Linked DNA regions of Myxococcus hansupus. The protein of the gene in region 1 binds, or shares a complex with, the protein of each later gene. Links are inferred from orthologs where the notes say so. Each region holds a gene or a part of one and is shown on either strand. Other genes may lie near its edges. The genes, in order: holB and dnaX.

The links.
Region 2: holB (region 1) and dnaX share a complex: the UniProt entries of both Bacillus subtilis proteins name them as parts of the DNA clamp loading complex. The link is inferred for Myxococcus hansupus from one-to-one orthologs.

What each region holds. Positions count from the first base shown.
Region 1 is NZ_CP012109.1:5,277,560-5,288,250, reverse strand. The notes cover bases 6,234-9,216. They hold holB (DNA polymerase III subunit delta'), read left to right. Parts: upstream 6,234-7,199; coding sequence 7,200-8,234; downstream 8,235-9,216. Other genes in these bases: holA (DNA polymerase III subunit delta), read left to right, coding at 8,231-9,216; A176_RS20340 (mechanosensitive ion channel family protein), read right to left, coding at 6,234-7,117. Outside these bases: A176_RS20345 (type I polyketide synthase), read right to left, coding at 1-5,496; more of A176_RS20340, read right to left, coding at 5,624-6,233; more of holA, read left to right, coding at 9,217-9,562; A176_RS20325 (hypothetical protein), read left to right, coding at 9,574-10,032. UniProt on the Bacillus subtilis protein: DNA polymerase III is a complex, multichain enzyme responsible for most of the replicative synthesis in bacteria.
Region 2 is NZ_CP012109.1:6,285,727-6,296,377, reverse strand. Bases 7,709-10,651 are described here. They hold dnaX (DNA polymerase III subunit gamma/tau), read right to left. Parts: upstream 9,813-10,651; coding sequence 8,604-9,812; downstream 7,709-8,603. Other genes in these bases: A176_RS24445 (glycosyltransferase family 39 protein), read left to right, coding at 9,984-10,651; A176_RS24455 (DNA polymerase III subunit gamma/tau), read right to left, coding at 7,709-8,500. In the rest of the region: gliding-motility regulator GTPase-activating protein MglB, read right to left, coding at 1-336; A176_RS24480 (MSCRAMM family protein), read left to right, coding at 665-2,173; A176_RS24475 (FecR family protein), read left to right, coding at 2,170-4,119; A176_RS24470 (protein kinase domain-containing protein), read left to right, coding at 4,122-6,002; recombination mediator RecR, read right to left, coding at 6,039-6,632; A176_RS24460 (YbaB/EbfC family nucleoid-associated protein), read right to left, coding at 6,639-6,956; more of A176_RS24455, read right to left, coding at 7,049-7,708. UniProt on the Bacillus subtilis protein: Part of the beta sliding clamp loading complex, which hydrolyzes ATP to load the beta clamp onto primed DNA to form the DNA replication pre-initiation complex.

The DNA.
Region 1 (10,691 bases):
GTGCACGCAGAAGAAAGGTGTCGCGTTGCCGCCCTTCTGGATGGTGACCAGCGGAGACCAGCTCTTGGGCGCGGCCTTGGCGGCGGGCGCCTGCGCGGTGGGCGCGGTGTCACCCACCACCGCGTCCGGGGTGAAGGGAATCCCCGCGGCCTCGCGCACCAGGGCGGCGCACTGCTCCAGCGTGGGTGCTTCGAACAGGGTGGCCAGCGTCAGGTCCGCGCCCAGCGTCTTCTTGATGCGCGCGAACAGGCGCACCGCGATGAGCGAGTGCCCACCGAGGTCGAAGAAGTTGTCCTTCAAGCCGACCTTCGGCGCGCCGAGCAACTGCTGCCAAAGCTCCGCGAGCTTGCGCTCCACGTCGTCGCGCGGCGCGTCCGCGGCGGCGGGGCCGGAGGGCTGCCCTTCCTGTGCCACCGTGGCCGAGGCCGCCGGCTTCGCCGCCTCCTGCTTCGGACGCATGCGGGCCGCCAGGACATGCAGGTCCATGGAGCTGACGAAGAGCGCGTTCGTGTCCTTGAGCGCCAGCGCGCGCAGGAAGGCGTCCTGGCCTTCCGCGGGCTTGATGCCCAGCGGCAGCCACCCTTCGAGCATCGAGCCCTTCTTCTGCGGCGCACGGCCAAACCGCCGCGCCTCGACGGAGGCGACGAGGTAGCCCTCGATGGCGCAGAAGACGTTGCCGTCCGCGTCGGTGAGCGTCACGTCGAGCAGCGCGCCGCGGCCTTCCTCCTGCCGCACCCGCACGTGGCTCATCGCCACCTCGGGCCACGGGCCCCACACCTGGAGCTGCCGGTAGGAGACGGGCACGTGCAGCTTCCCGGGCTGTCCCGCGTCGGGGAGCAGCGAGAAGGCGAAGCCGGAGGCGATGTCGAGCAGGCCCGGCGGAATCCCGTACGTGGACAGGTCCTCGCGGAAGGCGCGCGGCAGCTCCAGCGTACCCAGGGCCTCGGACACGCCGAAGCCCGCGGAGCGCAGCACCTTCCAGCGGGGGCCGAACGCGATGAGCGCGTCCTGTGGCAGGGCCTGCTCACCCTCGCCGAAGGTCAACGGCCGTGCCGTGCAGCGGGCGCGGACCGGGGACAGGTTCATCGCGGCGGGGCGCTGGCCCTGGGCCGCATGGAGCCGCGCGGTGGCGTGCTCCGTCCAGGCGTTGCCGGAAGCGCGGCTGCTCACCCGGAAGGCGAACCCTTCCTCCTCCGGCGACAGCGTGATCTCCACCTCGCGGACCTCGCCGTCCGGGACTTCCAGCGGCGACACGAGCGAGAGCTGGGACAGCTCCAGGGGTTCACCAGGACGCACCAGCGCCCATGCGGCGCGGGCCAGCTCCACGTACCCCGTCCCCGGCAGCACCGGACCGCCGCCGCGCATGCGGTGCTCGTCCAGCACCCAGTGCGCCTTGGCGTCGTAGATGGCGCGGAAGACGGCGTGTCCCTCCGGCGCCTCCACGCGCCGCTGGAGCAGCGGGTGGCCGACGCTCTCGCCCGGGGGCAACTGCGGCGCGAGCTGCGCCGCGGCCATGCCGACCTCCTGCCAGACGCCCCAGCCGAGCGCGAGCGCCCGTTTGGCGACGCGCGTGGCCTCCAGCCGGGTGGCCTGGGCCAGCAGGAACGCGTTGGCGGCGACGTAGTCCACCTGCCCCGGCGGCCCCAGCCAGGCGCTCGTCGACGCGAAGGTGACGAAGAAGTCGAGGTCCGCGTCGCGCAGCGCTTCTTCCAGCGCGAGCGCGCCCAACGCCTTGGGCGCGAGCACCCTCAGCGCCGAGTCCCGCGTCTTGGACTCCAGCGGTCCGTCCTCGAGCGTGCCCGCCGCGTGCACCACGCCGTGCAAGGCGCCGAAGCGCTCCCGCACCTGGTCAATGGCCGCGCGCAACTGACCGGCGTCCGTGGTGTCCGCCTTCAGCAGCAGCACCTGGGCGCCAATCCCTTCGAGCGTGCGTTGAAGCTCCGCGTGAGACGCACTGGCCGCCGACCGCGACACCAGCGCGAGCCGCGCCTTGACCTTGCGCGCGAACATTTCGGCGAGCGTGCGGCCGATGCCACCCAGGCCGCCCGTGATGAGGTAGACGCCCTGGTCGCGCAGCGGCGTCGGGGCCTCGTCCAGCGCCGTCCGCTCCACCACCTGCACCAGACGACGGCCGCCTCGCAGCGCCACCGGCGCCTCGACGTCCGGACGCAGCAGCTCCTCCGCGAGCTCCCGCGCCTGACCCATCACGTTGACCACCATCTGCAGGTCCACCACGCGGGCCTTGAGCTCGGGAAGCTCCTTGGGCCCCACGAGCAGCGGACCGAAGCTCAACGCCTGCTCCGGGCTCATCGCGTGCCCTTCGGCGGGCAGGGCCTCCTGCGTCACCCGCATGTAGCGCAGCCCCGGCGGCAGCGACTCGGCCGTCAGGGACTGCATCAGGGCCAGCGGCGTGAGGAAGTACCGCGCCACCGCGCGCTCCCATCCCAGCGTGGCCACGTCCCGGGGCGTGACGTCCACGATGCGGGGCGGCACGCGCCCCTCGGCGCCCAGCGCGTCCCACAGCGCTTCCCAGTCCTCGCGGGCATCGAGCCGCAGCGTGAAGTTCCGCTCGGCCCCGCGGCTGAAGGACTCGCCCGGCAGCACGCGCGTCACCTGCGCGCCTCGCGCCGACAGCTCACGCGTCAGCTCGCTGGAGAGCATGTGTTGCTCGCCCACGATGAGCCAACGCTCGTTCTCCGCGGGCGTCTCCGGCGCCGCGCCGGCCTGCTCACGGAAGCGGGGCACGTAGCCCCAGCGCGACACGTTCTCTTCGCGCACCAGCGGGCGCTCACCCTCGCGCCGCGCCATGAAGGTGCCGCTGCCCGGCTCCACCCAGTGGCGCTCGCGCTCGAAGGCGTACGTGGGCAGCGCCACGCGCCGCCGCTTCTGGCCGTCGAAGAGGGCGGCCACGTCCAGGTCCACGCCCGCGGCCCAGAGGCGCCCGAGCGCGAGCTGGAAGAACGCGAGGTCCGCGACGGTGTCGTTCGGATGCCGCAGCGACGGCACGAGCTGCTCGGCCTGGGGCTTCTCGACCTGGGCCCGCAGGAGCTGCGTGAGCGTCTGGCCGGGGCCGACCTCCAGGTAGACGCGAGACTTGTCCGCCAGGAGGACGCCCGCGCCCTCGGCGAAGCGCACCGGCTGGCGCAGGTGCCGCACCCAGTAGTCGGGCGAGGTGGCCTCCTCGGGCGTCACCCACGCGCCGGTGACGTTGGAGATCCATGGCCCCGTGGGCTTGGCGAAGCGCACCGTGCCCAGGAACTCGCGGAAGGGCGCGAGGATGGGCTCCAACATGCGCGAGTGCGCGGCCACCTTGATGTGCAGCCGCCGCGCCTCCACCTCGCGCGCCTTGAGCTGGGCCTCCAGCGCCTCGATGGCCGCCACTTCGCCGGATACCAGGCACAGGCCCGGCGCGTTGTGCGCGCCCAGGTCCAGGCCCTCGCCCAGCAGCGGCTTGAGCTCCGCCTCTGGCAGCTCCACGCTCAGCATGGCGCCCGCGGGGAGCTGGTCGAAGAGGCGTCCACGGCACGCGACGATGCCCAGCGCGTCCTTCAAGGAGAAGACGCCGTTGAGCTGCGCACAGGCGTACTCGCCCATGCTGTGCCCCATGCACGCCTGCGGCGTCAGGCCGCGCGCCTTCCACAGCGCGGCGAGCGACAGCTCCACGGACAGGAGCGCCGGCAGCGCGTACGTGGCCTGCTCCAACTGCGCGCGGGCGTCCTTCTCGGCGCCGGCCTCCGGGAAGAGCAGGGGGCGCAGCTTCAGCGACTGGTGCTGTTCCAGCAGCGACAGGCACTCATCCAGGGCGCGGCGGAACACCGGCTCCTGCTCGTAGAGGCCCTTCGCCATGCCCGGGTACTGCGCGCCACCACCGGGGAAGAGGAAGACCACCGAGCGGCCCTCGGCCTCCGTGTGGGCCTGGGCCGTCCGCGCGGCCTCGGGCTGCGACAGCAGGCGCACGGCCTCTTCACGCGAAGCCGCGACCACCGCGCGGCGGTGCCCGAAGCGGCGGCGGCCGTCCAGCAGCGTGTACGAGGCATCGCCCAGGTTGGGGGCGTCCGGCTCACCCAGCCGCTGCGCCAGCCGCTGCGCGGCGCGCTCCAGGGCGGCGGGGGTGCGCGCGGAGAGCCACAGCGTCTCGAAGGGGCGCGCGGCGGACGTCTGCGCCTGCGCGGGCGCCTCTTCCAGGATGACGTGCGCGTTGGTACCGCCCACGCCCAGCGAGTTCACCGCGGCCCGGCGCGGCCGGCCCTTGGTCGCGACCCAGTCGCGCAGCGTCGCGTTCACGTTGAAAGGCGAGCGCGCGAAGTCGATCTGCGGGTTGGGCTTCTCGAAGTGCAGCGTGGGCGCCATCTGCTTGTGCCGCAGCATCTGGACGACCTTGATGAAGCTCGCCACGCCCGCGGCCGTGTCCAGGTGGCCGATGTTCGTCTTCACCGAGCCGATGCGGCAGAACCCGCTCTTCTGCGTCTGCGTGCGGAAGGCCTGGGTGAGCGCGGTGATTTCAATCGGGTCGCCCACGGGCGTGCCGGTGCCGTGGCACTCGATGTAGTCGATGGTGTCGGCGCTCACGCCGGAGACGTTGAGCGCCTCCACCACCGCGTCCGCCTGCCCGTCGACGGACGGCGCCAGGTAGCCCACCTTGCGCGCGCCGTCGTTGTTGACCGCGCTGCCCTTCACCACCGCGTAGATGGTGTCCCCATCCGCCAGCGCGTCCTCCAGCCGGCGCAGGACGATGACACCCGCGCCGCTGCCGAAGAGCGTGCCCTGGGAGCGGTGGTCGAAAGCGCGGCAGTGCCCATCCGGCGAGAGGATCTCCCCCTCCTGATACAGGTAGCCCCGGTAGTGCGGCAGCTCCAGCGTGACGCCGCCCGCCAACGCCAGGTCACACTCGCGCGCGAGCAAGCTCTGGCAGGCGGAGTGGATGGCGACGAGCGACGTGGAGCACGCCGTCTGCACATTGAGGCTGGGGCCGCGCAGGTCCAGGCAATACGAGACGCGCGTGGTGAGGAAGTCCTTGTCGTTGCCCGTGTGCCGCACCAGGAACAGGCCCACCTGTTCCATGAGCTGCGGATTGGTGAAGAGGTTGTAGGGCATGTACGCGTTCATGCCCGAGCCGCCGAACACGCCAACGGGGCCCTTGAAGCGCTCCGGCGGATGGCCGCTGTGCTCCAGCGCTTCCCAGCACACCTCCAGGAAGTGCCGGTGCTGCGGATCCATGAGGGACGCCTCGCGCGCGCTGAAGCCGAAGAAGCCCGCGTCGAAATCCTCGAGGCCCTCGTACACCATGCCCGACTTCACGTAGTTCGGGTCCTGGAGCAGCGCGGGGTCCACGCCCGCGCTCAGGAGCTGGGCGTCGGTGAATGGCGTGACGGATTCCACGCCGTCGCGCACGCGGCGCCAGAACGTGTCCACGTCCCGCGCTCCAGGCAGGCGCGCGGCCATGCCCACCACCGCGATGTCTGGTGACTCCGAAAGCCCCTCAACGTCTTCCGTCATGACAGTGATCCTGCAAAGTACCGCTTCCAGCAGTTCAATTCAGCACAGTGCGAGGCGGGTCGAATCTGCCCCAGCTTCCAAACCGGAGTACTGAGGTCTGTCACGACATCCCCCCGCTGCGACGAGCCTACTCGTGTGTGGCGTTGAGCCCGAATATCTGGCGAAGCCGCCCGAGTATACGGCCGACCTCACCCGGAATGGCGTCAGTGCTTGCTCCGCTGGCTTCGGCCACCGCCCGAAGCTGGGTCCGCCGCTGGGCAAGCATGGAAGAAAGCTGTCGTGCCAGCCCCGGGTATTCGGAGAAGAGGCGGGCGAAAGTCGGCCGATCGACCTCGAGAAGCAACGAGTCCTGCACCGCCACCACCGTGGCGAACCGGCGCTCCCCGGTCAGCAGGCACATCTCGCCGAAATAGCTGCCCCGGCCCAGGCGCGTGACCTCGGACTGGCTCTTCCCGGTGCGGACGCTGACCTCACCCGAGGCGAGGACGTAGAAGGTCCGTCCCTCATCGCCTTCCTGGATGATGCGCTCGCCCGCGCCGAAGCGGCGCACCAGGGACTCCTGCCGGAGCCGGTCCAGGTCCTCGGGCTTCAGCGCCTGGAAGAGGTCCACGGCGCCCAGGATCTGCCGGATGGTGTCCTCGGAGAGCTCGGTGCGCGCCGTCTCCTGCCGCACGTGCACCGTGCGCTGCGCGTAGGGAATCTCGATGTTCTCCCGGCGCAGGCGGTACCAGAGGCGGGTGTGGAGGTCCTCCTTCACGCCGTCGGACTGGCCGTACTCGGCGACGAAGAAGCGCACCATGTAGCGGATGGAGTTGTCCTCGTAGCTGAGCGTGCGCGCGATGGGGCTGGGGTCCGGCAGGACGAGCGGCGTCTCCCGCAGCGTCTCCAGCAGCGCGCTCTTCACCTGGTTGGGCGGCGTGTCGCGCGCCAGGCGGAACTCCACGTCGATGCCCACCGGGTTCAGGTCCTGCGTGAAGTTCTGCACCAGCTCCTTGGCCACCATGCTGTTGGGCAGCGTGATGACCTCGCGGCGGAAGTTGGACAGGCGGATGGAGCGCCAGCCGATGAAGACGACGCGGCCCGCGTGCGTCCCGATGCGGATGAAGTGGCCCACCTCGAAGGGGCGGTCCAACTGGAGGGACAGGCCGGCGAAGAGGTTGCCCAGCGTCTCCTGGAGCGCCAGACCGATGACCACCGACAGCACCGCGGACGTGGCCACCAGGCCCGCCAGGTCCACGTCGAACTGGGTGCGCAGCAGCGGCAGCACCGCCAGCGGGTACAGCGTGAAGTCGATGACGTTGCGAAGGATCTTCGGCGTGCCCACCGCCGGGGCGCGCATCCGCACCAGCTTCAGTCCCAGGGCCACGCTGGCGCGGATGCCACCGAAGGTGAACATCAACATCCACGCCACGCGGAGCGCCTTCTGGACACCCTCGGGCGCTGACTCGGGCAGCGCCCACGAGGCCAGCCGGAGCACGACGAACGCGATGAGCAGCCGGATGGCGCTCTTCAAATCCTGCCGCAGGTCGGTGTCGAGGGAGGATGTGCGCACCCCCATCAGCACGACGATGAGCAGCGCACCCACGGCCAGGGACAGATTGCTCTGAAGGAAGGGCAGCAAGACGGGTGGAATGTCTCCCGCCATCTGAGTGAGGGTCAAGGCGGCCGTTGACGCGTGCCGCGCGAGCGGGGATACACGCCCCATGACGCTCGCATCGGTACTGGGACAACCCCGCGCGGTGGACGCCCTCCAGGCGGCCTTGCGCAGCGGCGCGGTCCACCACGCGTACCTCTTCGCCGGGCCGGAAGGGGTGGGCAAGGAGCTGGCCGCGGTGGGGCTGGCCCAGGCCCTCACGTGCCCCGAGCAACCCGACGTGGGCTGCGGCGCCTGTGAGAGCTGCAGGCGCGTGGAGAAGGGCCTTCACCCGGACGTGACGTGGGTGATGCCAGACGACGAGCGCGTCTCCCGGGGACTCGCGGGCCGGTCCGACTTCACCGGGACGCCCAGCCGGGAGCTGCGCGTGGAGCAGGTCCGCCAGCTCCAGGAGCGCATCGCCCTGCGCGGCCTCGAGTCCCGCCGGAAGGTGGCGCTCATCGTTTCAGCCCAGACGATGAACGTGCAGGCGCAGAACGCGTTCCTCAAGACGCTGGAGGAGCCACCCTCGGACACCACCCTCATCCTGGTGGCCAGCGCCATCGACCGCCTGCTGCCCACCATCCGCAGCCGGTGCGGAAAGGTCCACTTCGGGCCGCTGCCGGTGGAGCTGGTCGCCCAGCGTGTCGCCGAGTCCCGGAAGCTGGACGCGGAGACGGCCAAGCTGGCGGCCGTCATGGCGGGCGGCAGCCTGGGCCGGGCCATGGCGCTGGACGTGGACGCGCTGTCGAAGCGCAAGGACATCGTCACGGCCTTCGAGGCCCTGCGCGGCGAGGACGCCGTCGGGCTGCTGCGCTTCGCGGAGGCCCATGGGGGCTCGCGCGACGAGGCGGAAGGCACGCTGGAGTTGCTGGTGCTCTGGACGCGGGACGTGGCGCTGGTGAAGGCGGGGCAGGAGGCGGGGCTGGCGAACCGTGATTTGGTGGAGCTGGGCCGGCAGGTCGCGGCCCGGACGTCGGACGTCCTGCTGCACCGGCGGCATTCCCTGATGGAGGGCGCTCGCGCCGCCATCGCGCGCAACGGGGCGCCCCGGCTGCAACTGGAGCGGATGCTCATCGACCTGTTCACGGAGACGCCGCGATGAGCGCCAGTGACTTGGATGACGTGCTGGCCAGCGTGAAGGCGGGGAAGGTCGCCCCCGTGTACCTGCTGGCGGGTGAGGAGTTCCTGATTCGCAAGGGCGCCGACGAGCTGGTGAAGCTGCTCGTCCCGGACGCGGCCATGGGGCTCAACCTGGCGGTGCTGGACGCCGGCAGCCCTCGCGAGGTGGCGCAGGAGCTGGCCACGCTGCCGCTGTTCCCCGGCCGCAAGGTGGTGCTGGTCCGCGACCCGGAGTTCCTGGCGCCCAAGAAGGGGCGCGGGGACGCGCTGGGCAAGGCGCGCGAGGCGTGGAAGGCGGGCAAGCGCAAGGAAGGCGCGCGGCGGCTGCTGGCGCTGGCGGCGCGCGCGGGCTGGGGCGTGGAGCAATTGGACCCGAGCAGCTCCGGGGCGCCGTCCGTGGAGAAGTGGAAGGACGAGCTCAACGTGGAGCTGGCCGACGCGGACGTGGCCTTCCTCAAGGAGGCCGCCGCGTTCTGCCGCGAGGAGCGCATCTCGGCGCCGGAGGGGGACACCACCGCGCTGCTGGACCTCATCCAGAAGGGTGTGCCCACGGGGCATGCGCTGGTGCTGGCCGCGTCCGACATGGACGCCAAGAATCCGCTGGTGAAGCTGGCCCACGACAAGGGCTACGTCGTCGAGCGGAAGGTCGCGGCGCGCCACAAGGACCTGGACCTGACGGACATCGCCAAGGAGTTCCTGGCGCCCTTCAAGAAGAAGCTGGGGCCCGGCGCGCTGGAGGAGTTGAAGGAGCGCATCGGCGGGAACATCCGGTTGCTTCAGTCGGAGCTGGAGAAGCTGGCCACGTACTCGGAAGGGCCGGCGATTGAGCGGGCGGACGTGGCCGCGCTGGTCCACCACGCGCGCGAGGAAGAGTTCTTCGAGCTGTCCGAGGCGCTCCAGAAGCGGGACTTCGGCGGGGCGCTCGCCTACGCGGACGACGCCATGGGGCAGGGGACGCACGCGCTGCAGCTCCTGGGCGCGGTGGCCTCCATCGTCCGGGGCCTGCTGGAGAGCCATGAGTGGATGTGGCGCTACGCGGGAGGCACGCCGCCTCGCACCGCGAAGGACGTGGAGGCGCGCATCTTCCCCCGGCTGGAGGCGGAGCTGAAGGGCAGCAAGCGGAAGATGCCCAACGCGTGGGCGCTCACCTTCAGCATGAAGGCGGCGGCGGGGTATGAGCGGCGGGAGTTGCTCGGCGCGCTGGTGGCGTGTGCCGAAGCGGACCTGTCGCTGAAGTCGTCGGCGAACGGCCGACTGGTCATCGAGCGGCTGCTGGCCACGGTGTGTGTGCGCCAGCACGGCGCGGGTTAGAGGAAGCGCTCATGGCGGACAAGCGTCGTTTCGACCTCTTCGCGGACTTCCTGGTGGAGCGCTTCAACGCCCCGCGCGTCTTCGACGTGGCCGGTGGACAGGGGAAGCTCAACGAGGCCCTGACGAAGCGGGGCCGCGCCGTCACCACCTTCGACTTGCGGCACAAGCACCTGCCCGTCACGTACGCCCAGCGCATCTTCACGCTGGAGGAGCCGTGCGAGGCGGAGCTGGTGGTGGGCATGCACCCGGACGGCGCCACCCGCATCATCATCCAGTACGCGGCGGCGCACCGGCTGCCCTTCGCGGTGGTGCCGTGCTGCTCGGACAACGGGATGCCCTACAACCCGTGGATGCGGCACCTGGCCGAGCTGGCCCGTGAGTCCGGCTTCACCACCGTGGAGGAGGTGAAACTCACCATGGACGGACGGGCCCGCGTCATCGTGGGCGAGCACGGCCCCGCGGCGTCCTAGCGGTCCGCTGCTCCGGGCCGCGACAACAGGCCCGTGACGTCCTTCCACGGCCCCTGACAGGGCGGCGTGTCCGAGGCGAGGTAGTGCCCGACGCGCCCCGGCGCGAGCGCCACCACGGCGGAGGAGCGCGTCCCGTAGATGGGCGTGTGGATGCACAGCGCCTGGAGCTGCCGCAGGAAGTCTCGAGGGAGGTCCTCGCCGGCTCCGGGGGGCGGCACCAGCTCCTCGGCGGGCAGGGTGGGGTCGGCCAGCACGGCCTTCAATCCCGCCTCCAGCTCCGGCCAGGGCTTCTTCGCCACCTTCGTGGCGAGCAGCCGGGCGTGTTCCACCTTGGGCAACTCCGGGGCGTTCAGCACGTCATTGGGCAGGACGTGGACGCCCTCGGGGACGTCCTCTCGCCGGAGCTGACGGTCCGTCCTCCGGGCGTAGGCCACGCGCAGCCGCTGGGCGTCTCCATACAGGAGGTTGAAGGGCATGAACTCGTCGCCCGGCAGGGTGTCCAGGTACCGGTCCACGGCGTCCACGCTGCCGGCCTGGAGGGCCTTCATCACCACCTCGCCCCGCGAGCGGGGGGCCGGCCCCTGGCCTCGCTCGCCCCGCTGGTTCGTCAGGCCGACGAAGAGGCCCTCGTGGGTTACACCCATCCACGTCCCTCCGCG
Region 2 (10,651 bases), 1.0 Mb from region 1 along the record:
GCCGAGGCTGGTGCGGTTGTCGAAGATGACGACCAGCACGACCCGGCTGCCGACGATGGTCATGTACAGCGAGTCCTTGGCCCCCTCGTGGAACTGGTTGGGGAACTCGTTCTCCCCAATCAGCTTGGCCAGGCCACCCATCGCCGCCACGTTACCGGCCGTCAGCGAGGCCAGTGACGTCGTGTCGATGTTCTGCGTCTGACCCGCGGAGGAGATGAGCTGCCCGTTCTTGTCGACGAGGAAGACCACCTTCGCGTTCGCGTCCTTGGTAAGCCGGTCGCAAACGGCGTTGATCTTGGTGAACTCCTCTTCGTACATCACCAGTTGCGTGCCCATGGGCGTATGCGCTCCTCAGCGTTCGCTCACCCCGCCTCGCGTCGACGCTCCGATGTTTCTGGAGTGAATCCACGAGGTTAGACGAGGCGCTACCGACCGTCAGGATGCTTAGCAAAGCGTCTCCACTCCAGCAAGAAGCCATCCGCTTCCTGGAGGGACTTCCGTGCTGCTTCCCCGGTCCCCCGGCGGCTTTGGGGGGTAAAGGCCACGGATCGGCGGATCCATCTGAAACAGCCAGGACGCGGGGTTGGGGGCCTTCCCCGCTTTCTCTATACTCCGCCGCGTTTTGCCGCCCCCGCCTTCCCTGCGTACCCCTCCGGCGCGCCTGGTGCTGGTGCTCCTCGTGCTGCTCGCCGCACCCTCCGTCCTGGCGGAGGAGGTGGCCGAGCGCGCCTCGTTGCGCCTTCGTTATGGCGTGGCCCTGCGGGACGGGCGTCAGGCGGATGTAGGGCCCGGGCTCACCTATGAGGGGCTCACGCCGAACGACCTGTCGGCGGTGGGGACCGCGTGGCTGGGCACGTCCTGGTTCGGCGCCTGGGCGGGGGTGGAGCGGGAAGGCTTCGACCTGCGGGAGGGCGCGCTGCGGATCACGGGCGGCAGCCTGCTGAGGGCCTCGGTGGGCCCCCGGGCGCGCTTCTTCCTGGGGCCGGTGCGCGCGGAGGTGGGCGCCGGCTACGGCTTCGCGCAGCTTCCGCACTTCCATGATTCAGCGGAGCCGGTGCTGCTCCGAGGTGTGCGGCACGCGGCGGTGGTGAATGGCCGGGTGCGGGTGCCGCTGCCCCTGGGGTTGGGCCTGGAGGCGCGTGGCGAGCTGCCGGTGTCGCTGTCGGTACGGGACGCCTCGGGAGGCCGCGCGGAGGCGACGGGTTTCTCGGCGGGCGGGGCGTTGCTGGTGCCGCTGCGGCGCGCGGACTGGTGGACGGGCACGCTGGTGCTGGACTTCCAGCACGTGCAGGACGCGGTGACGTTGGCGGATGGGACGGAGTCCCGGCAGCGACTGCGGCGCCTGGGCGCGGCGCTGGAGCTGGCGTGGCATGACGGTGCGAGGGCATCGCGGCCCGCGGCGCCGCCGGTGCGGGTGGTGCCTGGGCGGATGCTGTTCCGGGTGCTGGATGCGAACACGGGCGCGCCGCTCCCGGGTGCTCGCGTGGCGCTGGGGGATGAAGAGCACGTGGCGGATGCGCAGGGGCGGGTGGACGTGGAGTCCCTGCCGCCCGGCGCGGTGTCCGCGCGCATCCGAGCGGAGGGCTACGCCGACACGGAGGCGACGGCCATGGTGGAGGCCGGGGCGCGCTCGGAGCTGGAGGTGCGGGCCAGCCCGTTGCCGCCGCCGACCGGCTCACTTCGGCTGACGGTGGTGAACGCGCGCACGGGCGTTCCGTTGCCCGGTGTCCCCGTGTCGGTGGGGGCCGTGGAAGTGCGCACGGACCTGACAGGGCAGGCGGAGGTCGCGTCGCTGCCGCCCGGGCCCGTGTCGGTGTCCGTGAAGGCCGCGGGCTTTCGGAAGGTGGAGGAGGCCGCGTTCATCGTCGCGGGGCAGGCGGCTTCGCTGTCGGTGCCGCTGGCGGAGGACCGCAAGGGCGTCCGGGCCACGTTGTCGGGCCAGGTCCGCAGCGTGCGCGGCGGTCAACCGCTGGTGGCGACGCTCCTCATCACGAAGGCCCGGGTTCGCGCGCGCACGGATGCGAAGGGCACCTTCAACGTCCAGGTGCGAGGTGGCACCTACCGCATCACCATCTCCGCGCGAGGGCATCAGTCCCAGACGAAGGTCGTCACCTTGCGCGATGGTGAGCGGAGCATCTTCAATGTCGACCTCTTCCCGAGGGGGAAACGGTGAGTCGTTGGTTCCTGGTCCTCCTGCTCGTGTTCGTTGGCTGTGACAAGGACGAGGAGGCGCCACGTCCCGCCGCCAGCGCGTCGGTGGACGCGGGCCTGGGGGAGGCGCTCGGGCGGCTGGAGGGGCTGAGCGGCGAGGTGCGCCTGGAGCGGGCGGGCAAGCAGGGGCCCGCCACGGAGGGCCCGCTCTATGGTGGTGACGCGCTGGAGACGTCCGCGGGCGGCGCCGCCACGGTGCGCTTTCCGGATGGCCGCTCGGTGGAGGTGGGGCCGGACGCGCGCTTCGCGCTGGGCGAGGACTCGGGCGGCATCGTGCTCCAGGTGGAACGGGGCATCCTGTTGTCGCGCGTGCCAGCCGAGGTGAAGCAGACGGGGCCGCGCTCGAAGGTGGCGCTGACCATCCGCACGCCGTTCGGCCTCACGCGCGTGGGCCCCGAGGAGCCCAGTGAGGTGCGCGTGCAGGTGGCGGAGGACTCGGGCCGCGTCGAAGTGCGGCTGGGCGCCATCGAGTTCATCGGACGGGATGGCAAGTCGGTGCGCGCCGCCGAGGGTGACTCGGTCGAGGCGAAGTCGGGCCGGACGGAGCTGGTGGCGAAGGGCGCGCGCGTCATGGAGTTGGCGCCCATCGCGGTGACCGTGCGCCTGGGCTCGGGGCGCGCGGAGGTGCGGGGGAAGGGCAGCGCTCGTTGGCGTCAGGTGGCGAAGCAGGGCGAGGCGCTGTCGCCTGGCGACAGTGTGCGCACGCGGCCTGGGGGCACGGCGGTGTTGGGGATGGCGGGCTCGGCTTCGGTGCTGACGTTGGGGTCGGACGCGGAGGTGGTGCTGACGTCCGCGGAGCAGGGCGGCACCACCGATGAGGCGCGGCTGGATTTGTTGAAGGGCTGGTTGGGGCTGCAGCTCGCGCGAGGCCGTACCAGCCGCCTGGTGTTGCCGGGATTGCAGGTGGAGGGCGGCGGCGAGGCGCGGCTGGCGGTACGGCGCACGGCCGCGGGGTATCTCGTGGACGCGCTGACGGGGCAGGTGACGCTGGTGCGAGGCGATGCGCGGCAGGCCCTGCGCGCGGGCGAGCGGGCCACGGTGGCCGCGGCGACGCGGGTGGCGCCGTTGGCGCAGGCGCCGCTCGCCTTGGGCGTCGTCGACGGCGCCGAGGTCTTCCACTCGGGGCTGCACGAAGTGGCGCTCACCTGGGAGGGGGAGGGCGAGGCCGAGGTGGAAGTGGCCGAGGACGCGGCCTTCACGCGCCGGGTGCTGTCCGGCACGGTGTTCCGCTCCTTCGTCAACGTGCCCGCGCCTTCCCGCGGCAGCCTGCACTGGCGTGTGCGCCGCAAGGACGGCACCCAGGTGACGGGACACGCGACGTTCGCGCCGGAGCGCGCGGTGCGCTCACTGGCGCGCGTGCGCAACGTGGTGCCCGAGGGCCCGGACAAGACGACCATCTACTACCAGGACAAGCCCCCGGCGGTGACGTTCACCTATGGCGCGGAAGAGAATGCCGCGCGCTACCGCGTGGCGGTGTACCGCGTGGGTGCGCTGGACTCGCCGGTGACGGAGCGCACCGTGACGGACACGCGGGCCGCGCTGGATGCGGGCGCGTTGGGCGAGGGCAGCTACCTCTGGTCCGTCACGCCGCTTTCCGCCACGGGTGCACAGCTCAAGGGAGGGCGGATGAACAAGCTGGAGCTGGTGTACGACAACTCCGTGCCGGAGCTCGTCGTGGCCGCACCGCGCAATGGGCAGGCTGGGGGAGCAAGGGTGCGAGCGTCGGGGGTTGCCCCGGTGGACGCCCGCCTGTCCATCAATGGACGCCCGGTGCCGCTGGATGGCAAACACCGGTTCAACACCTGGGTGGAGCCGGTGGGCTCGCCTCCCGTGTTGGTGTTTAAGATGACGCGTCCTGGTGCCCCGGCGGTCCATACGGTGCGCACCTTGAAACAGCGAGGGCCGTGAGGATGTCACCCCCCCAGACGACCCCCCGGCCCGTGCCGGAAGCGGCCCCCGTGCCCTTGTTGCAGCCCTATGGCCCGTACGTGCTCGTGCGGAAGCTGGCCGAAGGAGGCATGGCGGAAATCTTCCTCGCCAAGCTGCTCGGCGCGGATGGCTTCGAGCGCAATGTCGTCATCAAGCGGATGTTGCCGCACCTGACGAACAACCCCGACTTCGTGGAGATGTTCCGGGACGAGGCGCGGCTGGCGGCGAAGCTGGCCCACCCGAACATCGTCCAGATTCAGGAGCTGGGCTTCGCGGAGGGCTGCTACTACATCTGCATGGAGTACCTCGCGGGCGAGGACTTCTCCACGACGCTGCGGCTGGCCGGGCGCAAGCGGAGCTACCTGCCGCTGCCCGTGGTGCTGCGTGTCCTCATCGACGCCGCGCGCGGCCTGCACTTCGCGCACGAGTTCACCAACGAGGCCGGGCAGCCGCTGAACGTCGTCCACCGCGACATCTCTCCGTCGAACCTCTACCTGACGTACCAGGGACAGGTGAAGGTGCTGGACTTCGGCATCGCCAAGGCCGAGTCGCGGCTCGTCAACACGCGCACCGGCGTGGTGAAGGGCAAGTACATGTACATGGCGCCAGAGCAGGCGCGCGGCAAGGAGGTGGACCGCCGCGCGGACGTCTTCGCGCTGGGCGTGAGCCTGTACGAGGCGCTCACCCATGTGCGGCCCTTCTCGCGGGAGAACGACCTCGCGGTGCTCAACGCCCTGTTGCAGGGCGAGCTCAAGCCGCCGCGCGAGCTGCGGCCGGACCTGCCGGAGGAGCTGGAGGCCATCCTGCTCAAGGCCATGGCCTTCAAGCCGGAGGACCGCTACCCCACGGCGGAGGCGTTCGCGAATGCCCTGGAGGCCTTCCTCGGCGAGCACCTGAGCGGCTCCGGGACGTTGCAGCTCGGGCCCTTCCTGAAGGGGCACTTCGGCGAGGAGCGCCACACCGAGCGCACCCGCATTCCCACGCTGGCGACGCTGACCGCGGCCTTTGGTTCCACGGGGGAGGGGGCTCTGGCTCCCACGCCTGGGGCGGAAGCGCAGGGGACGAACCTGTACGGCGTGCTCGCTCGCGAGGGCGATGTCACGTCCGCGCAGCGGCCGGGCATGTCCGTGCGTCCCTCTTCTCCAGGCGGGTTGCCCGCGCATGTGCCGTCGGCGCCGCGTGGGGCTTCGGCTCCAGAGCCGGCCACGGCGGCCGCGGCGCCGCGTTGGCGCACGCTGGCGGTGGGGCTCGCGGGTGGCATGTTGCTGACGGCGGCGGGAATCGTCGGCTACCGGCAGTGGATGACGACGCCGTCTTCGGTGCCTCCGGCGGTGACCGCGGATGCGCCTGCGGTCGCGGGCGATGTCGCCGCGCCGCCCGCTGCCGGGCTTGTGCCTTCGGGTGACGGTGCTTCAGGTGCGGCGGCCATCGACGCGGCTGGGAGCGCTCAGGCTGTGGCGGCGCCGGACTCCGAGCCGCCCGTGGCCGAGGCGGTTCATGAGGAGGACGCGGACGAGGAGCAGGTGGAGTCCGCGCCCGTGGCTTCGTCGAAGAAGGGGACGGCGCAGAAGCGGGTGACGTTGGGCATCGAGGACGTCCAGCGCGTCGTGTCGCGTGGCCGCTCGCGCATCTCCTCTTGCTTCGAGCGCTTCAAGGCGGACCTGCCTTCGAGCCAGGGTGAGGTGCAGGTGCAGCTCACCATCGTCGGGTCGGGCAAGGTGCGTGCGGGGACTCGAGGCCCGCTGGCTTCGTCGAACGTGGGGCGTTGCCTGGAGACGCAGGCCGAGCGGCTGCGCTTCCCGGCGCATCGGGACCAGGAAGTCACCGTGGTGATGCCCTTCACGTGGCGGGTGACGCAGTAGCGGCGCGAGCAGCCTCGCGCCGCCCCCGTGCGGGGCCTACAGGTCGCGGCGGGCGGAGAGTGCCTTGGCGAGCGTGGCCTGGTCCGCGAACTCCAGGTCGCCGCCCATGGGCAAGCCCTGGGCGATGCGGGTGACGCGCAGGCCCATGGGCTTGAGCAGGCGCGTCAGGTACAGCGCGGTGGCCTCGCCCTCGACGTCCGGGTTGGTGGCGAGGATGAGCTCCTCGACGCGGCCGTCGTTGAGCCGCTCCAGCAGCTCACGGATGCGGAGCTGCTCGGGGCCCACGCCTTCGAGCGGCGACAGCACGCCGTGCAGGACGTGGTAGCGGCCCTTGAACTCGCGGGTGCGCTCCAGCGCCATCAGGTCGGCGAAGGTCTCCACCACGCAGAGGACGCGTTCGTCCCGGCGGGAGTCCCGGCAGAAGTTGCAGGTCTCCGCGTCGGTGAGGGAGAAGCAGCGCACGCACAGGTGCACCTTCTCCTTCACCTCGCGGACGGCTTGCGACAGCTCCGCCGCGTACTCACCCGGCGCTCGCAGGATGTAGAACGCGAGGCGCTGCGCGGTCTTCTCGCCAATGCCCGGCAGCTTCGCCAGTTGGGCGACGAGTCGATTCAGCGGATCGGGGGTCATCCGGTATCAGGTAATGCCGGGGATCTTGACGCCGCCGGAGATTTTCGCGAGCTCGCGCTGCATGTGCTGGCGGCTGCTCGCCAGGGCGGCATTCACGGCGGCGGTGATGAGGTCCTCGAGCATCGACGTGTCGGTGGGGTCGATGGCTTCCTTGTCGATCTTGATGCTGCGGATCTCCTGGATGCCATTGGCGACGACGGTGACGCGGCCGTCACCGGCCTTGGCCTCGACGCTCTCCTCGGCCAACTGCTGCTTCCGCTCTTCAATCTTCTCCGTCAGCTTGTTCGCCTGCCGGATGAAGTAGTTCAGGTCGACGCCAGGCATATGCTTCCTCGGTGCTCGTGGGAGCGCGTGCCATGCGTGGCACCGCTCCGGCGTGGAATGGGGCGCCACCCTACCGTTGCGCGCGACGGTTGTCAGGCGCTGTCGTCGGGAGTGTCGGCCGCCGGCACGGCCCCAGGGCGCTCGGGCTCGTAGACCTGGATGTGTTCGATTTCGCCGCCCAGGAACTTGAGCACCGCACGGACGGCCGGGTGGTTGCGGACCTTGCTGTCCGTGTTTTTCTCGTGGGCCTCGCGGCTCTGGGCGTCTTGCTCCGCCAGGCTGGGGCCCAGTCGCGGATCGTCCGGGGACGCGTCCTGAAGGGTGAGTTTCACCGCGCGGCCGAAGTGCTCGGCCAGGGCCCGGTCCACGGCGGCTTTGCCCGCGGTGGAGTTGACGGCCATGCGGTGGAATCCGGCCACGGGCAGGAAGCCGAGGACGATTTCACCGCCCCGCATGGACATCAGCCGGCCATTGGCCAGCGCCGCGCCCTGCCGGGGGTGGGAGGACTTCACGGTCTCCACCGCGGCCCGCCACCGCTCGATGAGGGGCAGGTTCGGGTTGTCCCGAGAGCGGGTGACGACGGGGGCGGGCGGCTCCGGTTCGGGCTCGCTGGCGAGTGTGGGCTCGGGTGCCGCCGGGGCAGGGCGGTATGCCGCTGCCGCAGGAGGCGCGGCCATCATTGGAGAAGATGGGCGAGGGGGCTCGGTCGGCGCTGGCGGGCGGGTGGCTGCCATCGGAGCGGATGGGCGCGGAGGCTCAATTGGCGCCGGTGGGGGGGCGGCCTGTGCCTGCGCAACCGGGGGCACGGACGATGCCGGCGCGGCTTCATCGGGGATGCACTCGCCGGAGGCACAGCCTTCGGGGGAGTTCTCCTCGGGGTAGTAGCGCGCGTCTTCTTCCGCGAAGTCCGCTGCCTCGGCGGCGATGGGCTCCGGCCGACGGATGTTGGTCACCCGGACCGTCGGAGCGGGCTCCGTGGTGCGCGACAGCGGCGTGGCGCCAGCGGGTGGTTCCGTGGAGACCGCGGGAGGCTGGGCCGAGCCGCCGTTTCGGAGGAAGGAGAGCGGACGCGCCGCCGATGGCGACAGGCCCTCCATCACGGGCCCAGAGGGAATCATCTGCGTGGCTTGATAGCCCTGGGGCTCGGAGGGCGCGCCACCGTTGGCTCCACCGCCATTGCGCAGGAACGACAAGGGCCTGGCCGCCGACGGGGACAGGTCGTCCATGCGCGGGACCGGTGGTGTCGCGACACGCGGGGGCTCGTCGTGGCGGATGGCCGCCGCGTCGGCGCTGAAGCGCGGCGGCTCCTCGGGACGCATCGGCGCGGAAAAGTCACCGGCGGGGGGCGGCGCATCGTGGCGCATGGCACCTACGTGGTGCCCGCCAGCGACGGCCGGACTGTCATGGCCGAACTTCGCGGACGCAGGACTCAGTCGAGGCGATGCATCTTGCTCCGGAGTGCTGAACCCGCTGGCGCGCGGCATGTCGCTGTGGCCCGGCTGCGCGGACACAGGGCTCTGACCCGAACCGAAGTCCGTTCGCATGCCTGCGTCCGGATTCGGAGCCTGCGCCGCTGCGGGCGCACCTCGGGCCTCCCACGGACGTGGTGCCGGAGCGGTGGCGTGTGCGGGTGCTTCGTGCCGTGTCTCAGGCGCGAAAGTTGGCGGGACTGGAGCGACCTCCTGGCGCTCCAGCGTTCGACTTGGCGGACCCGTCACCCATCCCCGCCGCGAGCTTGTCCACGCGGGCAAGCAGCTCGGGAATGGAGCCACCCGGAGACAACTGGATGGCCTTGAGCAGCGCCATCTCCAGCGCCAGCCGAGGCTGGGCCGCGCGCGACACATCCCAGATGCAGCCGTGCACCACGTCGAACAGCCGGGTGAGCTGCGCGGGCTCCGCGTCCTGCGCCAGCGCCACCAGCGCCTTCTGTTCGGACTCGGCCAGCTCGTCGGGGGCCTTGCCCAGCGTCTTGGTGACGAAGAGGTGCCGCAGTTGGAACGCGAGCTCCTCCGCCAGTCGCTTCAAGTCGAGCCCGCGGTTGAAGACCTCCTCCACGCGCTCCAACACCCGCTTGGCGTCCTTGTGGACCAGCGCGTCAGCGAAGTCCTGCACCAGCGTGCGGTCGATGGCGCCCAGCGCCTCGGCCACCTCTTCATCGGAGGGGTTGGCGCCGCACGAGGCGAGCACCTGGTCCAACAGGCTCAGCGCATCGCGCATGCCGCCTTCGGACTGGCGCACCACCAGCGACAACGAGCGGTCGGAGATGCCAGCGCCCTCCGCCTTGCAGATTTCCTGGAGCCGCTGAAGCATCCGCGCCGCGGGAATCCGCCGGAAGTTATGGCGTTGGCACCTCGACAAGATGGTGTCCGGGAGCTTGTGCGCCTCCGTGGTCGCGAAGATGAACTTCACGTGCCCGGGCGGCTCCTCCAGCGTCTTGAGCAGCGCGTTGAACGCCGCCCCCGACAGCATGTGGACCTCGTCGATGATGTAGATTTTGTGCCGGTCCCGCTGCGGCAGGTACTTCGCGTTCTCTCGAATCTCGCGGACGTTCTCGACGCCGTTGTTGGACGCACCGTCGATTTCCGCCACGTCCACGCTGGTGCCGGCGGCAATCTCCGTGCAGGCGCGGCACTCGCCGCACGGCTGCGCGGTGGGGCCCTTCTCACAGTTGAGGGCCTTGGCGAGAAGGCGGGCGGCCGTCGTCTTGCCCACGCCGCGAGGTCCGCAGAACAGGTACGCGTGTGCGACCCGGTCCATCTTGATGGCGTTCGCAACGGTCCGGACGACGTGCTCCTGTCCGGTCATGTCGTCGAACTTCTGCGGGCGCCATTTGCGGGCGAGAACGAGGTAGCTCATGGGGGGCGTCATCTAAACACGGCGGCGTGAATGATCCATGTCGTTGCCCTCCCACGAGGTGGGATTCCACTCACGGTGGTCCTCCTTCGCTCCGGGCCGAGTGGGGGGCGGGCGGACGAACGTCGCGAGCCTTGCGTCCGGCTTCACGGAGGGGAAGAGTCGACCGCGCCCGTGTCCGCGCCAGACCTCGCCGCACCCACCGCTGTCGACCCGTTGCTCGCACCTGTCGAACTCCCGGAGGACGTGCCGCGCGGCGCCCCCGCCAGGAACTGGACCCGCTGGGTGTTGTCCGCCGTGGCCCTGCTCCCAGGCGTCATCGCCGTGGCGCAACTGGGCCGAATCCACCCGGACGAGGTGTTCCAGGCGCTCGAGCCTGCCTGGTGGCGGGTGCATGGCTACGGCGTGCTGGCCTGGGAGTGGCGTGACGGGCTCCGCAACTGGGCCGTGCCCGGCGTGCTGGCGGGCTTCCTCAAGCTGGCGGACGCGCTCGGCATCACCGAGCCACGGGCGTACCGCGCCGTGTTGGCGATTCCCCAGGCCGCGCTTCATGCCTGGAGTCTCTGGGCCGCATACCGCTTCGCCGAGCGCCGCGCCGGCCCCACCGGTGGCGGATGGGCGGCGCTGTTCGTAGGCCTCTATGGGCCGGTGCTCGTCTTCGCGGGCCGCACCATGGCCGAGTCGATTTCCGCCTCACTCCTCGTGGTGGCCATGGAAGCGTTGGACCGCCGCGAACGGGAGACACGCGCGGGGCTCGTGGGCGGACTGGCGCTGGGGCTGGCGGTGGTGGCGCGCTACCCGTCCGCCATCTTCGTCCTCGCGGCCCTGGTCTGGCTGGCGGC